DNA from 4 places in the Streptomyces sp. NPDC048197 genome. Region 3 is predicted to be linked to each of the others. Evidence: riboswitches for the same ligand, from Rfam matches in the RefSeq annotation. Region 3 holds a riboswitch; each other region holds the start of a gene.

Region 1 (5,458 bases), on a different contig from region 3:
CGGGACGCCCCTTCGTACGGCGGCCCCGCCACGGTGACCTGAAAAGGTGCCGCGGCGGGGCCGTTCTGCGTGCCGGAGAAATGCCGTCCGGGGAAAGGCCGTCCGGGGAAACGTCGTTCCGGCGAAAGGCCGGTCCTGGGAAATACCGTGCCCTCGGCCACGCAAATGCCGTGCCGACCGCCACGGAATTCTCATGGATCGGGGCGGCCAGTACGCGAGGGAAAGGCATGCACCGGAAAGCCTGCGGTGTCGTATACGCGCCGGAAAGCAGGCACGTGCCGAAACCAGTAATCAAAGGCGGAAACCATCGCCGCCCCGGAAAACGCGTACCCCTTTGTATACGGCCCGCTTGTTAAGAACGGGCGCGCGCTGTGTTGACGGGCCGTTTCGTATCGCTCACGTCGGGTGCGGCGAGGCGCCGCAGCCGGTACACCGGGAGCGACCGCTCGATGTGCGCCGCCATCAGGGCGCGGGCCCGTTCCGCGTCGCCCCGGGCCACCGCGTCCAGCACCGCGCCGTGGTCGTCCCAGGCCTCACCGGCCCGCGGCGTCGGCTCCGTCGCATACATCCACTCGATCTTGCGGCGCAGCTGGGTCAGCAGCGCGGTCAGGCTGGGGCTGCCGGCCGCCTGGGCCAGCGTCTCGTGGAACCAGCCGTCGAGTTGGCGCAGGTCGGCGGGGCTGCCGTGGCGGGCCCGCTCGCGGCCCAGCCGTACCAGTCCGCGCAGCACCTTCAGATGGGCGGGGGTGCGCCGGGCGGCCGCGCGGGCCGCGCCCAGCGGCTCCAGCAGGGCGCGGATGTCGAGCAGGTCGGCGGCCTCCTGCTCGGTGGGCTCGGCGACGCAGGCGCCCGCGTGGTGGCGGGTGGTGACGAAGCCCTCCGACTGCAGGGTGCGCAGCGCTTCGCGGACCGGCACTCTGGAGACGCCGTAGCGGGCCGCCAGGATCTCCTCGATCAGCCGGCTCCCCGGCGCCAGTGCACCGGAGACGATGTCCTCGCGAATCGCCGTGCACACCGCATGCGCGGAAATATGGCCTCGCATCGATCGTGCCTCCGCCGTAATCCCCGGAAAACGCCGCCGGTCGGCGGCTTTTCCGAGACTCTATTCGACCGGCGCGGCTTTTCCGACGGACTCCGCGTATTCGGCGATATTTTTTGGCCAGCCGGCGCGGGGCATGTGGAGGCGTGCGCCGAGGGTGTGGGGCGGACCGGTCGGACGCCGGCTCAGACGTTGACGCCGTGCGACCGCAGATACGCGATCGGGTCGATGTCGGAGCCGTAGTCCGGGCCGGTGCGGGCCTCGAAGTGCAGATGCGGGCCGGTGACGTTGCCGGTGGCCCCGGAGAGGCCGATCTGCTGGCCGGGGGTGACGGTCTGGCCGACCGAGACGCCGATCGACGACAGGTGGCCGTACTGGGTGTACGTGCCGTCGTGCATCTTGATCACGATGTTGTTGCCGTACGCGCCGCCCCAGCCGGCCTCGACGACGGTGCCCGCGCCGACCGCGTGCACGGAGGTCCCGGTGGCGGCGTGGAAGTCGATGCCGGTGTGACTGCCGGACGACCACAGGCTGCTGGAGGCCTGGTAGCCGGTGGAGACGTAGGAGCCCGCGACGGGGGCGACGAAGGCGTTCAGGCGCTTGCGCTCGGCGTCCCGGGCGGCCCGCTCCTTGGCCTCGCGCTCCGCCTTTGCCTTCTTCCTGGCCGCCTCGGCGTGCCGCTCGGCCTCCGCCGCGCGCTTCTTGGCCTCGGCCTCGGCCTTCGCCTTCACGGCGGCGACCTCGGCGGCGGCCTGCTGGGCGTCGGCCTGGACCTCCAGGCGGTGGGCGAGTTCGTCACCGAGCACGACGGCCTGGGTGAGACCGGTGTCCTGGGTGCGGGCCGCGTCGGTGGCGGCCAGCGCCGGCGAAGCCAGGGTTCCGACGACGCCGGAGGTGGCGAGGGTGGCTATGCCGGCGAGGTTGCGGGTCGTCCGGGCGCTGCGGCTGGCCCTGCGGTGCTTCCCGGTGGCACGGGTGAACGCCATGTGCTGGCTTGTCCTTTCCTTCCCTCTCGCCTACCGGGTTAGCTGACGGGTTCGGAGCAGGAAGGTCTCCTACGGGCTCCTCCGGAGAGGGGCCCGATTCACCCCAGGGACGTGGGTCCCCGGCTCCCCTGGCTCGCGCCGTAGGGGGACTCGGCGATGACTGTCCGGTGCCACTGTTGTGGCGGAGTTGTGACGAACAGCCGGACCGACGCTAATCGGGGCCACTTTGCGGAGCCAAACGGAACCGCGATTTTGTGCGGGATGCCACAAGTTCCGGCTCAACGAGCCCTCACAAACCGGACATACGGCGGACACCGACGGGCTCCGGCCGGACTCCGGCCGACTCGCACGGACATGCAACGGCTCCCGTGGTGAGCGAACACCACGGGAGCCGGTGAAGACATGACGCATCGTCATGCGCCAAGAGACGGCTAGCCGCTGACGACCGTCACCTCTCCGATGCCCAGCGCCTTGACGGGCTCGGTGATCTGCGCGGCGTCGCCCACCAGGACGGTCACCAGGCGGTCCACCGGGAAGGCATTGACGGCGGCGGCGGTCGCCTCGACCGTGCCGGTCTCCGCGAGCCGGAGGTACAACTGCGCCTGATAGTCGTCCGGGAGCTGCTGCTCCACCTGGTCGGCGAGGGTGCCCGCAACGGCCGCCGCGGTCTCGTACTTGAGCGGCGCCACCCCGACGAGGTTCTGCACCGCGACGTCCCGCTCCTCGTCCGTCAGCCCCTCTGCCGCGAGGGTCCGCAGCACCTTCCAGAGGTCCTCCAGCGCGGGCCCGGTGGAGGCGGTGTCCACCGAGCCGCTGATGGCGAGCAACGCCGCGCCGGTGGCGCCCTCGGGGGACGTGGGAGCCGTGGAGCGCAATACCTGGCCGAAGGCACGCACCCCGTAGGTGTAGCCCTTCTCCTCGCGCAGCACGCGGTCCAGCCGGGAGGTGAGGGTGCCGCCCAGGCAGTACGTGCCGAGCACCTGGGCCGGCCACACGCGGTCGTGCCGGTCGGCGCCGATCCGGCCGAGGAGCAGCTGCGTCTGGACCGCGCCGGGGCGGTCCACGATCACCACGCGGCCGGTGTCGTCCGCGGCGATCGGGGTGGCCCTGACCGGCTCGGCGGTCGAACCGGTCCAGGCGCCGAGGGTGTCGGCGAGCGCCGCGGCCAGGTCGATGTCGGTGAAGTCACCGACGATCACGGCGGTGGCCGTGGCGGGCCGGACGTGCGCGTCGTAGAAGGCGCGCACGGCCGCGGCGTCGACCCGCGCGACGGTCTCCTCGGTGCCCTGGCGGGGGCGGGAGATCCGCGCGGTGGCCGGGAACAGCTCCTTGGAGAGCGCCATCGCCGCGCGCCGGGCCGGGTTGGCGAGCTCGTGCGGGATCTCGTCGAGGCGGTTGCGGACCAGCCGCTCGATCTCGCTCTCGGGGAAGGCGGGGGCGCGCAGCGCGTCGGCGAGCAGGCCGAGCGCGCGGGTCAGCCGGGACGCCGGGACCTCCAGGGAGACGCGTACGCCGGGGTGGTCGGCGTGCGCGTCCAGCGTGGCGCCGCAGCGCTCCAGCTCGGCGGCGAAGCCCTCCGCGTCGTATTTGTCGGTGCCCTCGGACAGGGCGCGCGCCATGATCGTGGCGACACCGTCCAGGCCCTCGGGCTCGGCGTCCAGCGGCGCGACGAGGTTGATCTCGACCGCGACGACCTGCTGGCCGGGGCGGTGGCTGGTCAGGAGGGTGAGGCCGTTGGGCAGTTGGCTGCGCTCGGGGGCCGGGAAGGCCCACGGCTTGGGCGCGCCGCTCTGGGGCTGCGGGTGGAACTGCATGGTGCTCCCTGCGGAATCCTGGCGGGTGGCGTCGCTCACTGCTCCGTCTCCCCTTCCTCGGTGCCGTTGCCGGCCGGCTCGGTGGGCTCGTAGACGAGCACCGCGCGGTTGTCGGGGCGCAGCCGGGCCTTGGCGACCGCCTGCACCTCCTCGGGGGTGATGTCCAGGACCCGCTGTACGGCGGTGAGCGCGAGCTGCGGGTCGCCGAACAGGACGGCGAAGCGGCACAGTTCGTCGGCGCGGCCGCTGACCGTCGCCAGGCGGTCCAGCCACTCGCGCTCCAGCTGGGCCTGCGCCCGTTCCATCTCCTCCGGGGTGGGCCCCTCGGCGGCGAACCGCGCCAGCTCCTCGTCGACCGCCCGCTCGATGGCGGGCACCTCCACCCCGGCGGACGTCTTCACGTCCAGCCAGCCCAGGGAGGGCGCACCGGCCAGCCGCAGCAGACCGAAGCCGGCGGCGACGGCGCTGCGGTCGCGGCGCACCAGCCGGTTGTACAGGCGGGAGGACTCGCCGCCGCCCAGGACGGTCAGCGCGAGGTCGGCGGCGTCCGCCTCACGGGTGCCGTCGTGCGGCAGGCGGTAGGCCGCCATCAGGGCACGGGAGGGCACCTCCTCCTCGACGACCTCGCGCAGCTCGCTGCCGACCACGTCGGGCAGGGTGCCGTCCCGGGGCGGCTGCTTGCCGTCGTGGGAGGGGATCGAGCCGAAGTACTTCTCGATCCAGGCCAGCGTCCGGGCCGGGTCGATGTCGCCGACGACCGACAGGACGGCGTTGTTGGGCGCGTAGTACGTACGGAAGAACGCCCGGGCGTCCTCCAGGGAGGCGGCGTCCAGATCGGCCATCGACCCGATGGGGGTGTGGTGGTACGGGTGGCCCTCGGGGTACGCCATGGCCGTCAGCTTCTCGAAGGCCGTGCCGTAGGGGACGTTGTCGTAGCGCTGGCGGCGTTCGTTCTTGACGACGTCGCGCTGGTTCTCCAGGGACTCCTCGTCGAGCGCGGTCAGCAGCGAACCCATGCGGTCCGCCTCCAGCCAGAGCGCCAGCTCCAGCTCGTGGGCGGGCATGGTCTCGAAGTAGTTGGTGCGCTCGAAGCTCGTGGTGCCGTTGAGCGAACCGCCTGCGCCCTGCACCAGCTCGAAGTGGCCGTTCCCCTTCACCTGCGCGGAACCCTGGAACATCAGGTGCTCGAAGAGGTGAGCCAGGCCCGTACGGCCCTTGACCTCGTGGCGGGAGCCGACGTCGTACCAGAGGCAGACCGCTGCGACCGGGGTCAGGTGGTCTTCGGAGAGCACCACGCGCAGGCCGTTGGCCAGCCGGTGCTCGGTCGCTGTCAGGCCGCCGGAGCCGGCTTGTTCTGTGGCCGTGTGACCCATGGGCATGTACGTCCCTTCGATCGCTTGCGAGGAAGTTCTGTCACTGTATGCAACCGCGTCGGCATCTGGCGAAGTTCCCGCAGGACCGCCCCCGAACGAGGACCCGCGCAGAAGCCCGTCACCGGGCGGCCGCCGGGCCGTCGTGGGGGCCGCCACCAGGCCGTCGCAGGGGCGGAAGGGGGAGTCGCGGTCGGCGTTGTCAGTGGGGCGGTCCACAATGGTCCGCGTCAGACTCAGAGATACTCG
Region 2 (5,458 bases), on a different contig from region 3:
TCGGGCCGCCCAGGTAGCGGAACAGCGGGAGGTCGCTGGCCTCGGAGGCGGCGTGCGCGACGGCGAGGGAGACGCCGAGGATGGCGTTGGCGCCGAGCGAACCCTTGTTGTCGGTGGCGTCCAGGTCGAACATGGCCTGGTCGATCAGCCGCTGCTCGGTCGCGTCGTAGCCGACGAGCTCCGGGCCGATCTGCTCGATGACGGCCAGGACGGCCTTCTCCACGCCCTTGCCGAGGTAGCGGTTGGGGTCGCCGTCGCGGAGCTCGATGGCCTCGAAGGCGCCGGTCGAGGCGCCGGACGGCACGGCGGCACGGCCGGTGCTGCCGTCGTCGAGGCCGACCTCGACCTCGACCGTGGGATTACCTCGCGAGTCGAGAATTTCGCGGGCTACGACGACGTCGATGGACGGCACGTTGTCTCCTTCATGGGTGTCTGGAGTTGCAGCACGAGCCTAACGGCCCGAGGAGCGTCCGCCTGCCCTTGGCCCGCTCCGTGGGACGGAATAACCCCACAAGCAGCACAAAGGCCCAGCTCATGGGGCGTTTGCCGCAATGTTCGCCGAGCGGTGAAAGTCCGGCGGAGCGGCCGGCCGGCGGTGGCGCGGACGGCGGGGATCACGGCGGGGACGAGGGTGGGATACGGAGAAGCCCCGCCGCGGCGCGCCGGGGGGAGGGCGCGCCGGACGGGGCCGGTCTCAGCTGGGGTGTCCCGGTGCGGGGACGGCTCAGACGTGGAGCTTCTGACCCGGGAAGATCAGGTTGGGGTTGCCGCCGATGACGGACTTGTTGGCCGCGTAGACGGCCTTCCAGTGGGTGCCGTGCGCCTTGGCGATCTTGGCGAGGGTGTCGCCCGCCTTGACGGTGTAGTTGCCGTGGCCCTCGTTCTTCTTCGGGGCGGCCGGGGCGCTCTCGTGCTTCGGGGCGGCCGGGGTGCGCTTGACGGCGGCGTCGCTCTTCGCCGGCGCGGACTTGGCCACCGGGGCGCTGGTGTTCAGGTCGGGGGACGGACCGCCGGAGGTCAGGCCGCCGGCGCCGGCGCAGGACCAGGCGCCCGGGCCCTGGAGGGCGAGGAGCTTCTCGGCGGCGGCGATCTGCTGGGACTTGGTGGCGAGGTCCGCGCGCGGCGCGTACTTGGTGCCGCCGGCGGCGGCCCAGCTGGAGTTGGAGAACTGCAGGCCACCGTAGTAGCCGTTACCGGTGTTGATCGACCAGTTGCCGCCGGACTCGCACTGGGCGACCTTGTCCCAGGTGGCGACGGAGGCGGCGGACGCGGAGGTGGCGCCCATCAGCGGGACGGCCACGGCGGCACCGGCGACACCGGCGAGGGTGGCGACGCGGACGGCCTTGGAGGGACGACGGTGCTTGCCCTTGTTGATCAGCATGGTTCGTTCGTTTCCTCACCGACGCCTGCGAGGTGAGCTGTCGGGTTCGGACTGATGAGTCGCCCGGCCGGTGCCATCGGCACCGGGCTTCACCCCAAGCCGGCTGACCCGCTTTCACGGGCCGGGCCGGCGCCTACCTTGGTTCCCCCGCTCCTGCCTACGGCGCTTGCGCGTCAACTGCCTCCGACCACCGGCAGGATTCGGCGTGTGATCGAAGGGGCCCGCTTTGGCGAGCGGTGATGACCGTAATCAGGAACCCTTGTGGTGTTCAAACCCCCCCCAACTGGACCGAGTTGACCATTTTTGATCACGGAGGGGTCGTAAACCCGCAGGTGGGGACTGGTGCGACGGCGGTGGACCCTTCGGGGCCCACCGCCCCACAACGAGACGCTTGTCTCACTTTCGCCAAAGCGGGCCGAATCCGGCGAACTACCCCGCGGACTGCCCGAGATCGAGCTGCTGACCTGGTTGGATCAGGTCCGCGTCGGAGCCGACGACGTCCTCGTTGCGGTCGTAGAGCGCCGGCCAGCCACCCGGCAGCCGGTGCGCCTGGGCGATCGCTGACAGGCTGTCACCCGGCTGCACGGTGTACCCGTCGCCGCCCGCCGGGGGTGTCCGGTGCGCGTCGTCACCGCGCGAGGCGTGCCGCCCGCCGGCCGTCCGGCCGGTGCCGTCGTCCTCGCCCGGGTCCGCGCCGCCACGGTGCCGGCCCGAACCGCCCGGCACGCCGTCCGTCCCCGTACCGCCCTGCGACCCGTCCTGCGGCCCGTCGGAGGCCGTGCCGTCCGCGGAGCCCGGGCCGCTGCCGTCGTCCGTGCCGCTGCCGTTGCCCGTGCCGCTGCCGTCGTCGGAGGGGCCGGGGGTGCCGGACGGGTCCTCGCCCCGGTCGCCGGGTGTCGCGTCGCCGGACGGCCCGGACGAACCGGAGGTCCGGTCGGGGCCGGGGGACGATTCGCCGGTGCCGGCGGAGTCCGAGGGGGCGGGAGTGGACGGGGACGGCGTGGTCTGCGACGGCTCGTCACCGGCCGGCTCGTCACCCGCATCGCCACCGGGGTTGTCGGCCGTCCCGTCGTGCATCCCGGTGGAGCCGGTGGAGCCGTCGTCGTCCGAGGGGTCGGGTATCGGGGCGCTGGTGCCGCCCGGGTCGACCTGCGGCGCCCGGCCGTCCTTCGTCAGGCCGGCGTTCACCGCACAGCTCGGCCAGGCGTCCGGGCCGAGGTCGTCGAGGATCGTCTCGGCCACCGCGATCTGCTGGGCGCGGCTGGCGAGGTCGGGCCGTGAGGCGTAGGCCCCGCCGCCGTGCCGGTCCCACATGTCCTGGGTGAGCTGGAGGCCCCCGTAGAAGCCGTTGCCGGTGTCCGAGCTCCAGATGCCGCCGCTCTCGCACTGGGCGACCCGGTCCCAGGTCGCGGTGTCGGCGGCGTGCGCGCCACTGGCGGAGAGCAGGGGCAGTGCGAGTGCCGAACCGGTCACTCCCGCCGTGACAAAGATGGCCGGTGCTTGACGGGGGCGACGGTGTCGGCCGTTCCCGGAACGCATGCGGATGCCTTTCGCGCGGCGGTTGAGTTGTCGCGATCCAGCGGCTTCCTCGGCAGTGTGTTCGAGGAGCCGTCGATCGTGGATCGAAAGGTAGCCGGGGTCACGGGTAGTCACAAGTCGGTGTAGCGGAGATCACGCGCAGGTCACGTCCTGACGCTCTGTCACCATCGGCCTCCGCCGCTGGTCAGGGCCGCTCGGGCGCGAACTCCACGGGCAGCGACCGCAGTCCGCGCATGATGAGACCGCCGCGCCAGCGCAATTCGCCCGGTTCCACCGCAAGCCGGATGTCCGGAAGCCGGGTCAGCAGCGTGGCGAGCGCGGTCTGCCCTTCGAGCCGGGCGAGCGGGGCGCCCAGGCAGTAGTGGATGCCGTGCCCGTAGCCCAGATGCTGATTGTCACGCCGGGTCAGGTCGAGCACGTCCGGCTCGGGGAAGCGTGCCGGGTCGCGGTCGGCGGCGGCCAGGACGACCAGGACGGGGTCGCCCTCGGCGATCCGCTGCCCGCCGAGGGTCAGCTCCTCGGTGGCGAACCGCCAGGTCGCCAGCTCCACGGGGCCGTCGAAGCGGAGCAGCTCCTCAACGCCGGTGGTCAGCAGCCCGGTGTCGCCCGCCGCCAGCGACTTCTGCAGCAGCTCGCGCTGGGCGGGGTGGCCCAGCAGGGCGTGGATGCCGTTGCCGATGAGGTTGACGGTGGTCTCGAAACCGGCGAAGAGCAGGATGAACGCCATCGCGGCGGCCTCGTTCTCGGTGAGGTGCTCACCGTGGTCCGAGGCCCGGATCAGCCCGGAGATCAGGTCCTCGCCGGGCGTCGGCCCGGCCGGCAGCGCCTCCCGCTTGCGGTGGATCAGCTCGGCGAGATAGCCGCGCATCTTCTTCACCGAGCGCGCGACCCCGCCCCGCGGCCCTCCCCCGTGCCGGATCATCATGCCCGCCCAGTCCCGGAAGTCGTCCTGGTCCTCGCGCGGCACGCCCAGCAGGTCACAGATCGCGTAGATCGGCAGCGGGAACGCGAACTCGTGGATCAGATCGGCCTCGCCGCGGCCGGCGAACCCGTCGATGAGGTGATCGGTCAGCTCCTGCACCCGGGGCGCGAACTCGGCGACCCGACGGGGTGTGAACGCCTTGCTGACCAGCCGGCGCAGCCGGGTGTGGTCCGGCGGGTCGATGTTGAGCAGATGCGTCATCAGGTTGGCGCTGCGCTCGCCCGGGATGCCGACCTTGCCCTTGCCGTGCGCGGACTCGCTGTGGTGCACCGGGTTCTTGGAGAGCCGGGCGTCGGCCAGCGCCTGCCGCGCCTCGGTGTAGCGGGTCACCAGCCATGCCTCGACCCCGCTGGGCAGCGCCGTGCGGTGCACCGGCGCGTACTCCCGCAGCCAGGCGTACGCCGGATACGGATCGGACGCGAACTCCCAGGTGAACAGCGCGGGCGCGGGCGGGACCGGCCGGTTCGCCGGGCAGCCGGCGGGGCGGTCCGGAGCGCTGTCGGCGGGCGTGGGGTCCGTAGGGGTGGGGTGGGGCTTGTCGTGCACCCTCTGACCGTAACCGCCCCGGGGGACGCCCGGCGCACGGACGGCCGGCCCCGCCCCGGGGCACCCGGTGGTCCCCCTCAGGACGTGCCCGGATCGACTCCCAGCCCCTCCAGAAAGGCCACCGCCGCCGGTGACGGCCCCAGGGCGCTCCACACCACCCGTTCCGTACGTTCCGGCGCCGGCCGCGCCCGCACGATGTGCAGCCCGGACAGCTCGGCGGCGATGGCCTCCGGGACCATGCCGATGCCCAGCCCCGCCCGCACCAGCTTCGCCAGGAACTCCACCGTGGTCACCTCGAAGGACACCTCCGACGACAGCCCGGCCGCCCGGAACGCCTCGTCGCGCTGGCGCCGGGCCGCCGAACCCGCCGTGAAGTCCACGAAGGTCTCCCGCGCCAGCCGCGCCAGCGTCGTCCACTCCCGCCCCGCCAGTGCATGCCCCGGCGGCACGACGGCCACCAGCTCGCCGCGGGCCAGCACCCGCTCCCGTACGCCGGACGGCCGGGCGGCGGGCACCAGCCCGACGAAGGCGACGTCCAGCGTCCCCTCCCGCACCTTCTCGATGAGCGGATCGCTCATCTCCATCTGCAGGCCGACCCGCACCTGCGGATAGCGCTGGCGGAAATCGCCCAGCTCCCGGGCGAGATCGACGGCCGCCACGGTCGAGATCGCGCCCACCGCCAGCCGGCCGCGCACCTCCCCGGTCGCCGCCGCCACCTCGGCCCGGGCCCGCTCGGCCGCCGCCAGCGCCTGCCGCGCGACGGGGACGAAGGCCTCGCCGGCGGCGGTCAGCCGGACGCTGCGGCTGGTCCGGTCGAAGAGCCGCGCCCCGAGCTCCTTCTCCAGCCGGGCGATCTGGTGGCTGAGGGCCGACTGCACGACGTGGCACCGCTCGGCGGCCCGGGTGAACCCGCCCGTTTCGGCCACCGCCACGACATAGCGCATCTGCTGGAGCTCCATGCCCACCGATCCTGCCACCGGCGGGAGCAGCCGATCGTCATCCGAGATCAA
Region 3 (5,458 bases):
CGGCCTCGTCCTGCAGTCTGCTCAGCTCCTCGCGTGCGGTCTTGGCGGCTTCCTGCGCGCCGTCGTACTTCTGTGTGGCCACCTCTGCCTCCTGGTACAGCGCATCGACCCGGCCCTTGACCTGGGCGGGGGTGGAGAGGTCCGCCGCCTGGCCGGTGCCGTCGAACGCGGTGGCGGTGGCGGCGCCGGCGAGGGCCAGCGTGGCGGCCGTACGGGCGGTGCGCGCGGTGCGCGAGCCGCCGGTGAGCGAGGCGAGCGGATGCTGCCTGGGCTTGCGGTGCGAGGCCACGGTGGCCGTCACTTCCTTCCCTTGCGGCGGGGCGGGAGTCGGCCGCCTGGAGGAGGACGCTAAGCCCGGCTGTCACGGGGGTGGGCGCACTTGCGCGGCATTGTCCGGTTTCGACCGCTGCCGGAACGCGGCTGACCGGAGCGTCATCGCCCGGTCGCCGGGGCCGCTCCGCGCTGACCGAAGCGGCGAATGTGGACGCCCTGCCGGAAAGCGCGTGCTATGCGGCGGATACGATCCGGCCCCATGGACGTAGTCATCAATATCTTCGTCGGCCTGCACATCATCGGCATCGCCTCCCTGCTGGGCGGCTTCCTGACGCAGATGAAGGCGATGGGTGCGGGCACCGCCCGGTTCGTTCCGGCCATGCTGCACGGCGCGCTGACGATGCTGGTCACCGGCATCGTGCTGGTCGGCCTCAACCAGGCGCAGGACCACCCGGTCAACAACATCAAGATCGGCATCAAGATGGCCGTCCTGGTGGTGATCCTGGCGCTGGTCTACGTCAAGCGGGACGAGGAGCAGATCGACAAGGCGCTGTTCGGCGCGGTCGGCGGCCTCACGATGGCCAACATCTTCATCGCCGTCCTCTGGACCTGAGAACGCCGGCCGGCCCTGCGAACGCCGGCCGCCGGAGCCGGGCCCGTAGTGCCCAGGGCCCGGCAACAGCGCCCCCCACAGCAGCACACCGCGCGGTCATCGCACTCCGGGATCCGGAGGCGAGGGCCGCGCGGTGGCGTGTGGGGGGTGTCCGTGGGGGGTGGGCCAAGGGGGAGCGGGGGCGGGCGTCAGCCCAGGCGGACGCTCCCGTAGATCGGCATGTAGTAGATCGACTCCTCCCGGACGTTCGCGCCCGGGTGCGGTGCGTGGATCATCTTGCCGCCGCCTATGTACATGCCGACGTGGCTGATGTCGTCGAAGAAGAAGACCAGGTCACCGGGTTGCAGGTCCTTGGTCGCCACCCGCTGGCCGACCTTGACCTGTTCCCAGGTGGTGCGCGGCAGATCGACCCCGGCCGCCTTCCACGCCGCCTGGGTCAGCCCCGAGCAGTCGTAGGACGAGGGCCCGGTGGCGCCCCAGACGTACGGCTTGCCGATCTGGGCGCGGGCGAACGCGAGGGCCTTCTCGGCCTTGGTGGACTGCGAGCCCCCGGTGGAGCCGCCGGTGTCCCCGCCGGTCTGGCCCCCGGTGGAGCCGCCGTCGTGCTGCCGCTGCCGCTCGCGCTCCTGCTGCTTGCGCGCCTCCTCCTCGGCCCGGCGCTTGGCCGCCGCCTCCTTCCGGCGCTCCAGTTCGGCCAGCCGCGCCTTCTCCTGGGCGGTCAGCCGGGACAGCAGCTGCCGGGCCTCGGCCAGCTTCTGCTGCACGGAGCGCTTGGACTCCTTCAGTGCGGCCTGCGAATTCTGCAGCTGATCCAGGCTGCGGGACGCCTCGGCCCGCTGGCGGGCGGCCGCCGCGGCCTGCTGCTGGTAGTCGGTGACGGCCTGCTGCTGCCGCCCGGTCAGCCGCTCCATCAGGTGGCTGCGGTCGAAGAACTGCTGCGGGTCCTTGGCGAGCATCAGCTGCGCGGTCGGGTTCATCCCGCCGGTGCGGTACTGCGCCGAGGCGAACGTCCCGAGCTCCCGCCGGGACGCGTTCATCTTCTCGGCCCGCTTGGCCGCGGCGTCGAGCAGCCGGTCCACGGTCTCGCGCTGGTGATCGGCGCGCTCCTTGGCGGCGTTGTACTTCTGGGTGGCCACCTCGGCCTGCCGGTAGAGGCCGTCGACCTTCTGCTTGACGTCTTCGATGGTGGGCCGGGGGGCTCTGGGGGCGGCGTCGGCGGTCTGCGAGAGCAGGGTGACCGAGGCGAGTGCGGCGGTGGTGAGCCCGGCCGCCGTACGGCGGCTCCCGGGCGAGACGAGAACGCTGGTGCGCGGCTTGCGATGGGACGCCAAGGCCGGCAACTCCTTCCGTGGACCGCCTACCGGGTTAGCTGTCGGGTTCGGGCGGTGTCGCTGACGGAAGGCCGTGCCCTACGGTCCGTACGTCCGCTGGCGTCGGTCGGACGGATCGATTCACCCCGGTGTTGCTGGTGGGTCCCCGGCTCCGGGTGACCCGGGCGTGACCGGAGGGACACGTCGCGGGCAGGGCCGGACTCGGCGTCGGCGGCCCGTGCGAACGCTGTCGTCCGCGGGGAGGCGGGCTGCCTGAGCGAGGACGTTAGCCAACTCGTGTGGCTCCTGTGAAGGCTGATGTTCGATATGCCCGAAACCTTTTCGTGACCTGAGAGATGTCGTTCCGTTTTCGGGCGGTGTGTGCGGCCGCCGTCCGCAACGCCCGTTCTCCGGCCGTCCCGGCCACTTGTCCACAGTCCCCGGCACGCTGTCGGTGCGGCGGCCTAGACTCGGTGGGCGATGAGCAGCCTCTTTGACGACAGCTTCCTGGCGGACCTCGGCCACAAGGACGAGGAGCCCCCGCCGCCCCCCGAGGACGAGCACGGGCCGGTCCCCGAGGAGATCCCCGCCGACCTGTTCGGCGGGCGGTTCGACGCGCCCGTGCCCAGGGACGCGTACTACCGCGACGGCGCCGCCCGCCCGGCCCTCGACCCCGCCGCGCTGCTCGAGGGGCTCAACGACCAGCAGAAGGCCGCCGTGGTGCACACCGGCAGCCCGCTGCTGATCGTCGCCGGCGCCGGCTCCGGCAAGACCCGGGTGCTCACCCACCGCATCGCCCACCTCCTCGCCGAGCGCCACGTCCACCCCGGCCAGATCCTCGCGATCACCTTCACGAACAAGGCCGCCGGTGAGATGAAGGAGCGCGTCGAGCAGCTGGTCGGCCCGCGCGCCAACGCCATGTGGGTCTCCACCTTCCACAGCGCCTGCGTGCGGATCCTGCGCCGCGAGTCCAAGAAGCTGGGCTTCACGTCCTCCTTCTCGATCTACGACGCCGCCGACTCCAAGCGCCTGATGTCCCTGGTCTGCCGCGATCTGGACCTCGACCCCAAGCGCTTCCCGCCCAAGTCCTTCAGCGCGAAGATCTCCAACCTCAAGAACGAGCTCATCGACGAGGAGACCTTCGCCGGCACCGCTGCGGATGGCTTCGAGAAGACACTCGCCGAGGCGTACGCGATGTACCAGGCGCGGCTGCGCGAGGCCAACGCCCTGGACTTCGACGACATCATCATGACGACGGTCAACCTCCTCCAGGCCTTCCCGGACGTCGCCGAGCACTACCGCCGCCGCTTCCGGCACGTCCTCGTCGACGAGTACCAGGACACCAACCACGCCCAGTACACCCTCGTCCGCGAGCTCGTGGGCACCGGCACCGCCGACATCCCCGCCGCCGAGCTGTGCGTCGTCGGTGACGCCGACCAGTCGATCTACGCCTTCCGCGGCGCCACGATCCGCAACATCCTCCAGTTCGAGGAGGACTACCCGGACGCGACCACGATCCTGCTGGAGCAGAACTACCGCTCCTCGCAGACGATCCTGTCCGCCGCCAACGCCGTCATCGAGCGCAACGAGAACCGCCGCCCCAAGAACCTCTGGACCGACGCCGGTGCCGGCGCCAAGATCAACGGCTATGTCGCCGACACCGAGCACGACGAGGCGCAGTTCGTCGCCGACGAGATCGACCGGCTGACCGACGCCGGCGACGCCAAGGCCGGCGACGTTGCCGTCTTCTACCGCACCAACGCCCAGTCCCGCGTCTTCGAGGAGATCCTCATCCGGGTCGGGCTGCCCTACAAGGTCGTCGGCGGAGTGCGCTTCTACGAGCGCAAGGAGGTCCGCGATGTCCTCGCGTACCTGCGCGTGCTCGCCAACCCCGAGGACAGCGTCCCGCTGCGCCGCATCCTGAACGTCCCCAAGCGCGGCATCGGCGAGCGCGCCGAGGCGATGATCGACGCCCTGTCGCTCCGCGAGAAGATCACCTTCCCACAGGCCCTGCGCCGGGTCGACGAGGCGTACGGCATGGCGGCCCGCTCCGCCAACGCCGTCAAGCGCTTCAACGTCCTGATGGAGGAGCTGCGGACGATCGTGGAGTCCGGCGCCGGGCCCGCCACGATCCTGGAGGCCGTCCTGGAGCGCACGGGCTACCTCGCCGAGCTCCAGGCGTCCACCGACCCGCAGGACGAGACCCGGATCGAGAACCTCCAGGAACTCGCCGCGGTCGCCCTGGAATTCGAGCAGGACCGCGGCGAGGAGAATCCGGGCACACTCTCCGACTTCCTCGAACAGGTCGCGCTGGTCGCCGACTCCGACCAGATCCCCGACGAGGACGAGGAAGGCAGCGGCGTGGTCACCCTCATGACGCTGCACACCGCCAAGGGCCTGGAATTCCCGGTGGTCTTCCTGACCGGCATGGAGGACGGCGTCTTCCCGCACATGCGCGCGCTGGGCCAGACCAAGGAGCTGGAGGAGGAGCGCCGGCTGGCGTACGTCGGCATCACCCGCGCCCGCGAGCGGCTGTACGTCACCCGCTCGACGATGCGCAGCGCCTGGGGACAGCCCTCGTACAACCCGCCGTCGCGGTTCCTGGAGGAGATCCCGGACGACTACGTCGAGTGGAAGCGGACCGGCCCGGCGACACCGTCCGCGTCGATGGGCGGGCTGTCGTCCCGGGGCGGCGGCGGTGGCGGCTTCGGCGGGGGCATCGGCTCCTCGCTGTCCTCGTCCCGCACCAAGGGGCCGAGCGGCTTCGCCACCCGCCGGACCAATGACCGCCAGGTGGCCTCGCTGGCTGTCGGCGACCGCGTCACCCACGACAGCTTCGGGCTGGGTACGGTCGTCGCCGTCAAGGGCAGCGGGGACAACGCCGAGGCGACGATCGACTTCGGCGGCGAGAAGCCCAAGCGGCTGCTGCTGCGGTACGCGCCGGTGGAGAAGCTCTGACGCAGGCCCGGCAGCTCTGACGTAATCCTGCAGCGCCGGCCGGTGGCCTGCGCTGCAGGAACGGTACGCCGGGCGTCAGTTGGGGTTGAGGCCGTGGCTGCGCAGCCACGGGATCGGGTCGACCGCCGCGCCGCCCCCGGGACGCACCTCGAAGTGCAGATGCGGGCCGGTGGAGTTGCCGGAGTTGCCCGAATAGGCAATCTGCTCACCGGCCTTGACCGAACCCGACCGGATCTTGGTGCTGCTCAGATGGCAGTACCAGGTCTCCGTGCCGTCCGGCGCGGTCACGATCGCCATGTTGCCG
Region 4 (5,458 bases), on a different contig from region 3:
GCACCCCTTTCTCGTGCAACTCGGCATGCCCCTTGAAGTGCTGACCTTCGTGGACACCCGGTGGGGTACCGAACTTCACGGGGTTCGCCGCGTTCTTCTTCGCCATGCACGCATACTGCCAAGTGCTTGATCACTACGTCATCAGTCGGTGCAGCATTCCCGGGCGTAGGCTCACAGGAGTTGTTTCTTCTGTGGTTTGTCTGGTGTCTCTTCTGAGGAGTGGAGTGGACATGGCCGGCGTTCCGAGCAGTGTGGTGGCGGCGAGTGGGTTGCTCGGGGGTTATGGGGTGGCTCGGTGGACGAAGAAGCGGCCGTTGGGGGGTGTGGCGTTGGCTGCGGCGGGGGCGGTGGCGGCTCGGGAGTGGCAGCGCAAGGCCGGTGGTAAGACGGCGGCGGCGCTGAGTGGGGCCTATGTGGCGGCGTTTGTGGGGTCGCATCCGTTGGCCAAGAAGATCGGGGCCTGGCCTTCGGTATTCGCGGTGGCGGGCGGGGTGGCGCTGGCGTCCTGGGCGGTGGTGGACCGGCGGGGGTAGTGCGCCCGGCGGCGTTGCGCTGCGGGTGGGAGAGGAGAGGGGCCCTGGGGCCCCGCTCCTCCCCTTTGGGGCGGGCCCGTGTCCGGGATTACACCGATGCCTCGTTGAGCAGGGTGAGTTCGGGGGCGGTGAGGGTGAGGTCGGTGACGGCCAGGAGGGGGGCGAGCTGGGCGGTCGTGCGGGCGCTGGCGATCGGGGCGGCGACCGTCGGCTGGGCGGCGAGCCAGGCCAGCGCGACGGTGGCGAGCTCGGCACCATGGGCGGCGGCGACCGTGTCGAGGGCCTCCAGGACGCGGGGGCCGCGGTCGGTGGCCAGGTACTGAGCAGCCTTCCCGGACCGGGCGCTGTCGACCGCCGCACCCGGCCGGTACTTGCCGGTCAGGAAGCCGGAGGCCAGGGCGTAGTACGGGACCGCGGACACGCCGTTGCGGGCGGCCACGTCGGCGAGTTCGCCCTCGTAGGTGTCGCGGGAGACCAGGTTGTAGTGCGGCTGCAGGGCCACGTAACGGGCCACGCCCTCGCGGTCGGAGAAGGCGAGGGACTCCTCCAGGCGCTGCGCGGAGATGTTGGAGGCGCCGATCTCGCGGACCTTGCCGGCCCGGACGAGGTCGTCCAGGGCGGTCAGGAACTCACCGACCTCGACGGACTCGTCGTCGTAGTGGGTGTAGTAGAGGTCGATGTAATCCGTGCGGAGCCGGGTGAGGGACTCCTCGACCGCGGACTTGATGGTGGCGGCGGACAGACCCTTGTAGTCCGGGTGCGCGCCGACCTTGGTGGCGATGACGATGTCGTCGCGATTGCCGCGCGCGGCCAGCCAGTTGCCGAGGACCGTCTCGGATTCGCCGCCCTTGTTGCCCGGCACCCAGGCGGAGTACACATCGGCGGTGTCGATGAAGTTCCCGCCGCCCGCCACGTACGCGTCCAGTACGGCGAACGACTCGGCCTCGTCGGCGGTCCAGCCGAAGACGTTGCCCCCGAGGGAGAGGGGGGAGACGGACAGCGAGCCCAGGGCCCTGGGGGTACGGGAGTTGTTGCTTGTCGCGCTCATGGTGATGACAGCGTCGCGGGGCGAGTGGCTATTCCCGCTTACGGGAGTTATTCCCGTTCCTCGGACCTTCTCGCTCCTCGGACCTTCTCGCTCCTCGGGCGGCGGCCACCTTCGCGCCGTGGCCGCCCGCCCCGCCCGTCAGGTGCTCAGACGTTGACGCCGTGGTCGCGCAGCCAGGGCATCGGGTCTATCGGGTCGCCGGCGCCGGGGCGTACCTCCAGGTGGAGGTGGGGTCCGGTGACGTTGCCCGTGGCGCCGACCCGGCCGATGACGTCGCCGGTGCTGACCTTGCCCGAGGTCTTGACCATCGAGGACAGGTGGCAGAACCACAGCTCGGTGCCGTCGTCGAGGGTCAGGACGATGCGGTAGCCGTACGAACCGGCCCAGCCGGCCTGGGTGATGGTGCCGGAGTGCACGGCCTTGACGGGCGTGCCGGTCGGGGCGGCGAAGTCCTGGCCGGTGTGGTCCGCGACCCAGCGGTCACCGGCCTGCCCGAAGCTCGCGGTGAGGGTGTACGAGGAGACCGGGGTGATGAAGCTCTGCGCCAGTTTGGCGAGGCGTTCGGCCTCGGCCTTACGGCGGGCCTCCTCCTCGGCCTTGCGCTTGGCCTCGGCCGCTGCCTCCTTCTTGGCGGCCGCGGCCTGCTCGGCGGCCTTCAGGTCCGCGGCGGCGTCCGTGGTGGCCTGCTTGATCGCGGCCTGCTCGGCGGCCTCGCGGGTCTCCTGCTCGGCGGCGCCCTGCTGGGCGTCGGCCTGCTGGAGGATGCGGCTGCGCAGCGCCTCACCGGCGTTCGCGCCAGAGCCCGAGCCCGTACCCGCGTCAGAGCCGGAGCCAGAGTCCGTGCCCGTGCTCGATCCGGCGCCCCCGCCCGCGCCCGCGTCCGCGCCCGTGCCGGTGGTGGACGGCGAGCCCGGCCCGGCGTTCCCGGTGAGCGGGTCGGCGGGAGTGGTGGCGGAGGAGGCGGAAGCGGTGTGCGCGCCCCCATCGGTGTGCGAGCCGCCGTCGGATATCAGGTCGCCGACGCCGGGCAGGGAGGCGGCGTCCGGGAGGTGGTCGGAGACGGCGTCGGCCACTCCGCCGAGGTCGGGCATCGAGATCGGCACCGGCGGCCGGCCCTCGGCCGTGGCCATCCCGCCCGCGCCGACCGCCGCGATGACGCCGACGCCCAGGACCGTCCCGCCGCGGGCGAGTCCACCGCCGCGCTGCCTGGCCACCCGGTGCTTGCCGCGGACCGGGCGGACGGACTCCTCGGTGGGGTTCCATTCCTCCCACTGGCCGTCGGCGTCACCGTTCGCCTCACCGGCCGCCGCGCAGCGGGTGTCGGTGACGACAGCCGTGTCGGCACCGACAGTGGCGTCGGTGCCAAAAGCAGTGTCGGTGGCGAAAGCAGTGTCAGTGGCGACTGCGGTGTCGCCGGGATGCGCGAAGGCGTTGGGGGCGTTGGGAGCGCCTGACGCGTACCGGGCATACGGGGCGCCCGGGCCCCGGTCGTCGGAGTCGTAGGCGGACGGAGCCTCGGGGACAGGCCTGTTGGACGCCACGGGGGCGCACTCCTTTCCTTCCTTCTCGCCTACCGGGTTAGCTGACGGGTTCGGAGCAGGAAGGTCTCCTACGGGCACCCTCTGGCGAAGGCGTCCGATTCACCCCAAGGTGGTGGTTCCCCGGTTCCCTTGGTGCAGTTCGAGGTGCTGGAGGTGCGTGAAAAGCGCGTGCGGGATTCGGCGTCGGCGCACGGTGCCGCCTCTTGCGGCGGCTGGGACGACCGCGCTGCGTTATCGGACAGTAATAGAGATCGCGACGGTTTTCCAAGCCTTCCCGGGAATCCATATGCCTCGCGCACCAGCTTTGGCGTGGTGTTTTCCGGTCACCATGGCCATAAATCGGGCGAGTTGACCGCACCGCCCCGTGCCGCGTCTAAACGATCTCTCGATGATTGTGCGTCAGTTGTTATGCGGAGGGGTGCCTGCCCATTACGGAACGTGAAGACAGTAACGTCGGATCATGGTCGTCAACGCCGAGCGCCCTGGACACTCCCTGCACCCCGGACACTCCGAGCGCCCCGGACACTTCGAAAGTCCCGGATACGCCGAGAGCCCCGGACCCGCCGAACGCCTCCGCAACGCCGGCCCCGGGCGTCACGGCCGTCCCGGCCACGGCGGAATCCCGACCGGAAACGCCCAGGACGTGGCGCGGCGGTACCACGAGTTCTCCTGGCGCGAGGCGCGCGGCCGGTCCGACGCCCACGAGGAGTTGAGCGCCCGGATCGGCCAGGACCAGGAGCTGTGCGAGCTGCTGGCGGGTTCGCTGCCGGCCGGCAACAAGCAGCAGCCCCAGCTCCTGCTCGCCGCCGTACGCCACCTCGACGGCCCGCACGCGGAGCAGGGCCCGCGCGGCGCGGCGGCGTACGGGCGCTGGCGCGAATGGACGATCCGGCACTGGGACCAGGTGCGGGACGTGATCATGCGCCGCGGCACCCAGACCAACGAACCGGCCCGCTGCGCCACGCTGCTGCCGCTGCTCGCCCGGCTGCCCCAGCCGCTGGCCCTCCTGGAGGTCGGCACCTCGGCCGGGCTGTGCCTGCACCCGGACCGCTATCGGTACGCGTACGGACACGGACACGAGTACGGGTACGGGGAAGCGGGCGGACCGGCAGCCCACGCCCCGCTCGCCGAAGTAGGCGCGGCCGACAGCCCCGTGGTCTTCCACTGCCAGGTGCCGTCGCCAGTGCCGGGGGCGGGGGCAGGGCCGGCAGGGCAAGGGGCGTCGCACCTCCCCACCCGCCTGCCCGAGGTCGTCTGGCGGGCCGGGATCGATCTCGCACCGCTCGACCCGGTCGCCGAGCCGGACGACCTGCGCTGGCTGCAGTCGCTCGTATGGCCCGGCGACGAGGCGCGGGCGGCCCGGCTGTCCGCGGCCGTGGACGCGGTGCGGGCGGTGCCGCGGCCGCGGATCGTCCGCGGGGACCTGATCGACGAACTGCCCGCGCTGGCGGCCGAGGCGCCGGCCGGGGCGACGCTGGTCGTGTTCCACACCTCCGTGCTGAGCTATCTGCCGTACGCCCGGCGCGAGGAGTTCGCCCGGCTCGTACCGTCGGTCCTCGACGGGCGGGACGGCGGCGGGCACTGGATCTCCCAGGAGCACCACTCCGTACTGCCGTGGCTCCCCCTGCCCGCGCACCACACCCCACGCCCGGACGACCCGCTGCAGCTGACCCTCGCCCTGGACGGGCACCCGGTCGCGCTCACCGACCCGCACGGCCAGAGCTTCCGCCCGCTGTAGTAGGCCCCCGGGACTTGGGCCTGGCAGCGGCTGGCCCCGGCCAGGCCCAAGGCCCAGGCCCAGGCCCCTGGCGCACCCTTGTGAGCCCTTCCGCCCGCCGTAGAAGTGCGCCGCGCGAACCGGCCCGGATCGTCGAGTCGCCGAGTCGCAGAGTCGCCGAGCTCTCACTCCCCCATCGGCCGCTGCAGCGCCAGCAGGGCCATGTCGTCCGCGGGGGCCCCGCCCGTGTGCCGGGCGACGTCCTCGATGAGGGCGTCCAGGAGGCTGCCGGGGTCCGGGAAGCGCCGGCCGCGGAGCTTGTCGGCCGGGTCGTAGAAGCGGCCGCGCAGGTCGCGGGCCTCGGTCACGCCGTCCGTGAAGAAGACGAGCAGCGAACCGGCCGGGAAGAACGACTCGTCGGAACGGTCCGGCCAGCTCGCCACCTCGCGCATCCCCAGCGGCAGCGCAGGCACGACGGGCATCAGCTCGCACAACCCGCCGTCCGGGCCCAGCAGCAGAGGCGCTGGATGGCCGCGGTTGAGGACCCGCAGCACGGGCCGCCCGTCGGCCGGGATCTCGGCCAGGACCGCGGTGGTGAACCCCTCGTACTGATCGATCC

What was found. Region 3 has a riboswitch for cyclic di-AMP ahead of ACGF4C_RS13050 (NlpC/P60 family protein). Riboswitches for the same ligand answer to the same signal wherever they lie in the genome.
Positions count from the first base shown of each region.
Region 1: it holds a riboswitch for cyclic di-AMP, as region 3 does, so the genes downstream of both, ACGF4C_RS03695 (M23 family metallopeptidase) here and ACGF4C_RS13050 (NlpC/P60 family protein) in region 3, are expected to answer to the same signal.
Region 2: it holds a riboswitch for cyclic di-AMP, as region 3 does, so the genes downstream of both, ACGF4C_RS30680 (transglycosylase family protein) here and ACGF4C_RS13050 (NlpC/P60 family protein) in region 3, are expected to answer to the same signal.
Region 4: it holds a riboswitch for cyclic di-AMP, as region 3 does, so the genes downstream of both, ACGF4C_RS36615 (M23 family metallopeptidase) here and ACGF4C_RS13050 (NlpC/P60 family protein) in region 3, are expected to answer to the same signal.

Region 1 is NZ_JBIDAJ010000002.1:115,642-121,099, reverse strand. Features, by position in the region: gene ACGF4C_RS03700 (GntR family transcriptional regulator) at 353-1,042, opposite strand; gene ACGF4C_RS03695 (M23 family metallopeptidase) at 1,225-2,025, opposite strand; cyclic di-AMP (ydaO/yuaA leader) riboswitch at 2,038-2,191, opposite strand; gene ACGF4C_RS03690 (M16 family metallopeptidase) at 2,457-3,839, opposite strand; gene ACGF4C_RS03685 (pitrilysin family protein) at 3,875-5,212, opposite strand.
Region 2 is NZ_JBIDAJ010000031.1:82,383-87,840, forward strand. Features, by position in the region: gene eno (phosphopyruvate hydratase) at 1-412, opposite strand, end outside; gene ACGF4C_RS30680 (transglycosylase family protein) at 725-1,381, opposite strand; cyclic di-AMP (ydaO/yuaA leader) riboswitch at 1,389-1,597, opposite strand; gene ACGF4C_RS30685 (transglycosylase family protein) at 1,811-2,854, opposite strand; gene ACGF4C_RS30690 (cytochrome P450) at 3,105-4,448, opposite strand; gene ACGF4C_RS30695 (LysR family transcriptional regulator) at 4,526-5,407, opposite strand.
Region 3 is NZ_JBIDAJ010000007.1:242,083-247,540, reverse strand. Features, by position in the region: gene ACGF4C_RS13060 (NlpC/P60 family protein) at 1-301, opposite strand, end outside; gene ACGF4C_RS13055 (hypothetical protein) at 533-886, shown strand; gene ACGF4C_RS13050 (NlpC/P60 family protein) at 1,075-2,217, opposite strand; cyclic di-AMP (ydaO/yuaA leader) riboswitch at 2,225-2,394, opposite strand; gene pcrA (DNA helicase PcrA) at 2,677-5,154, shown strand; gene ACGF4C_RS13040 (peptidoglycan DD-metalloendopeptidase family protein) at 5,230-5,458, opposite strand, start outside.
Region 4 is NZ_JBIDAJ010000051.1:23,428-28,885, reverse strand. Features, by position in the region: gene ACGF4C_RS36630 (YDG/SRA domain-containing protein) at 1-106, opposite strand, end outside; gene ACGF4C_RS36625 (hypothetical protein) at 231-533, shown strand; gene ACGF4C_RS36620 (aldo/keto reductase) at 622-1,581, opposite strand; gene ACGF4C_RS36615 (M23 family metallopeptidase) at 1,728-3,122, opposite strand; cyclic di-AMP (ydaO/yuaA leader) riboswitch at 3,134-3,288, opposite strand; gene ACGF4C_RS36610 (DUF2332 domain-containing protein) at 3,583-4,860, shown strand; gene ACGF4C_RS36605 (PP2C family protein-serine/threonine phosphatase) at 5,025-5,458, opposite strand, start outside.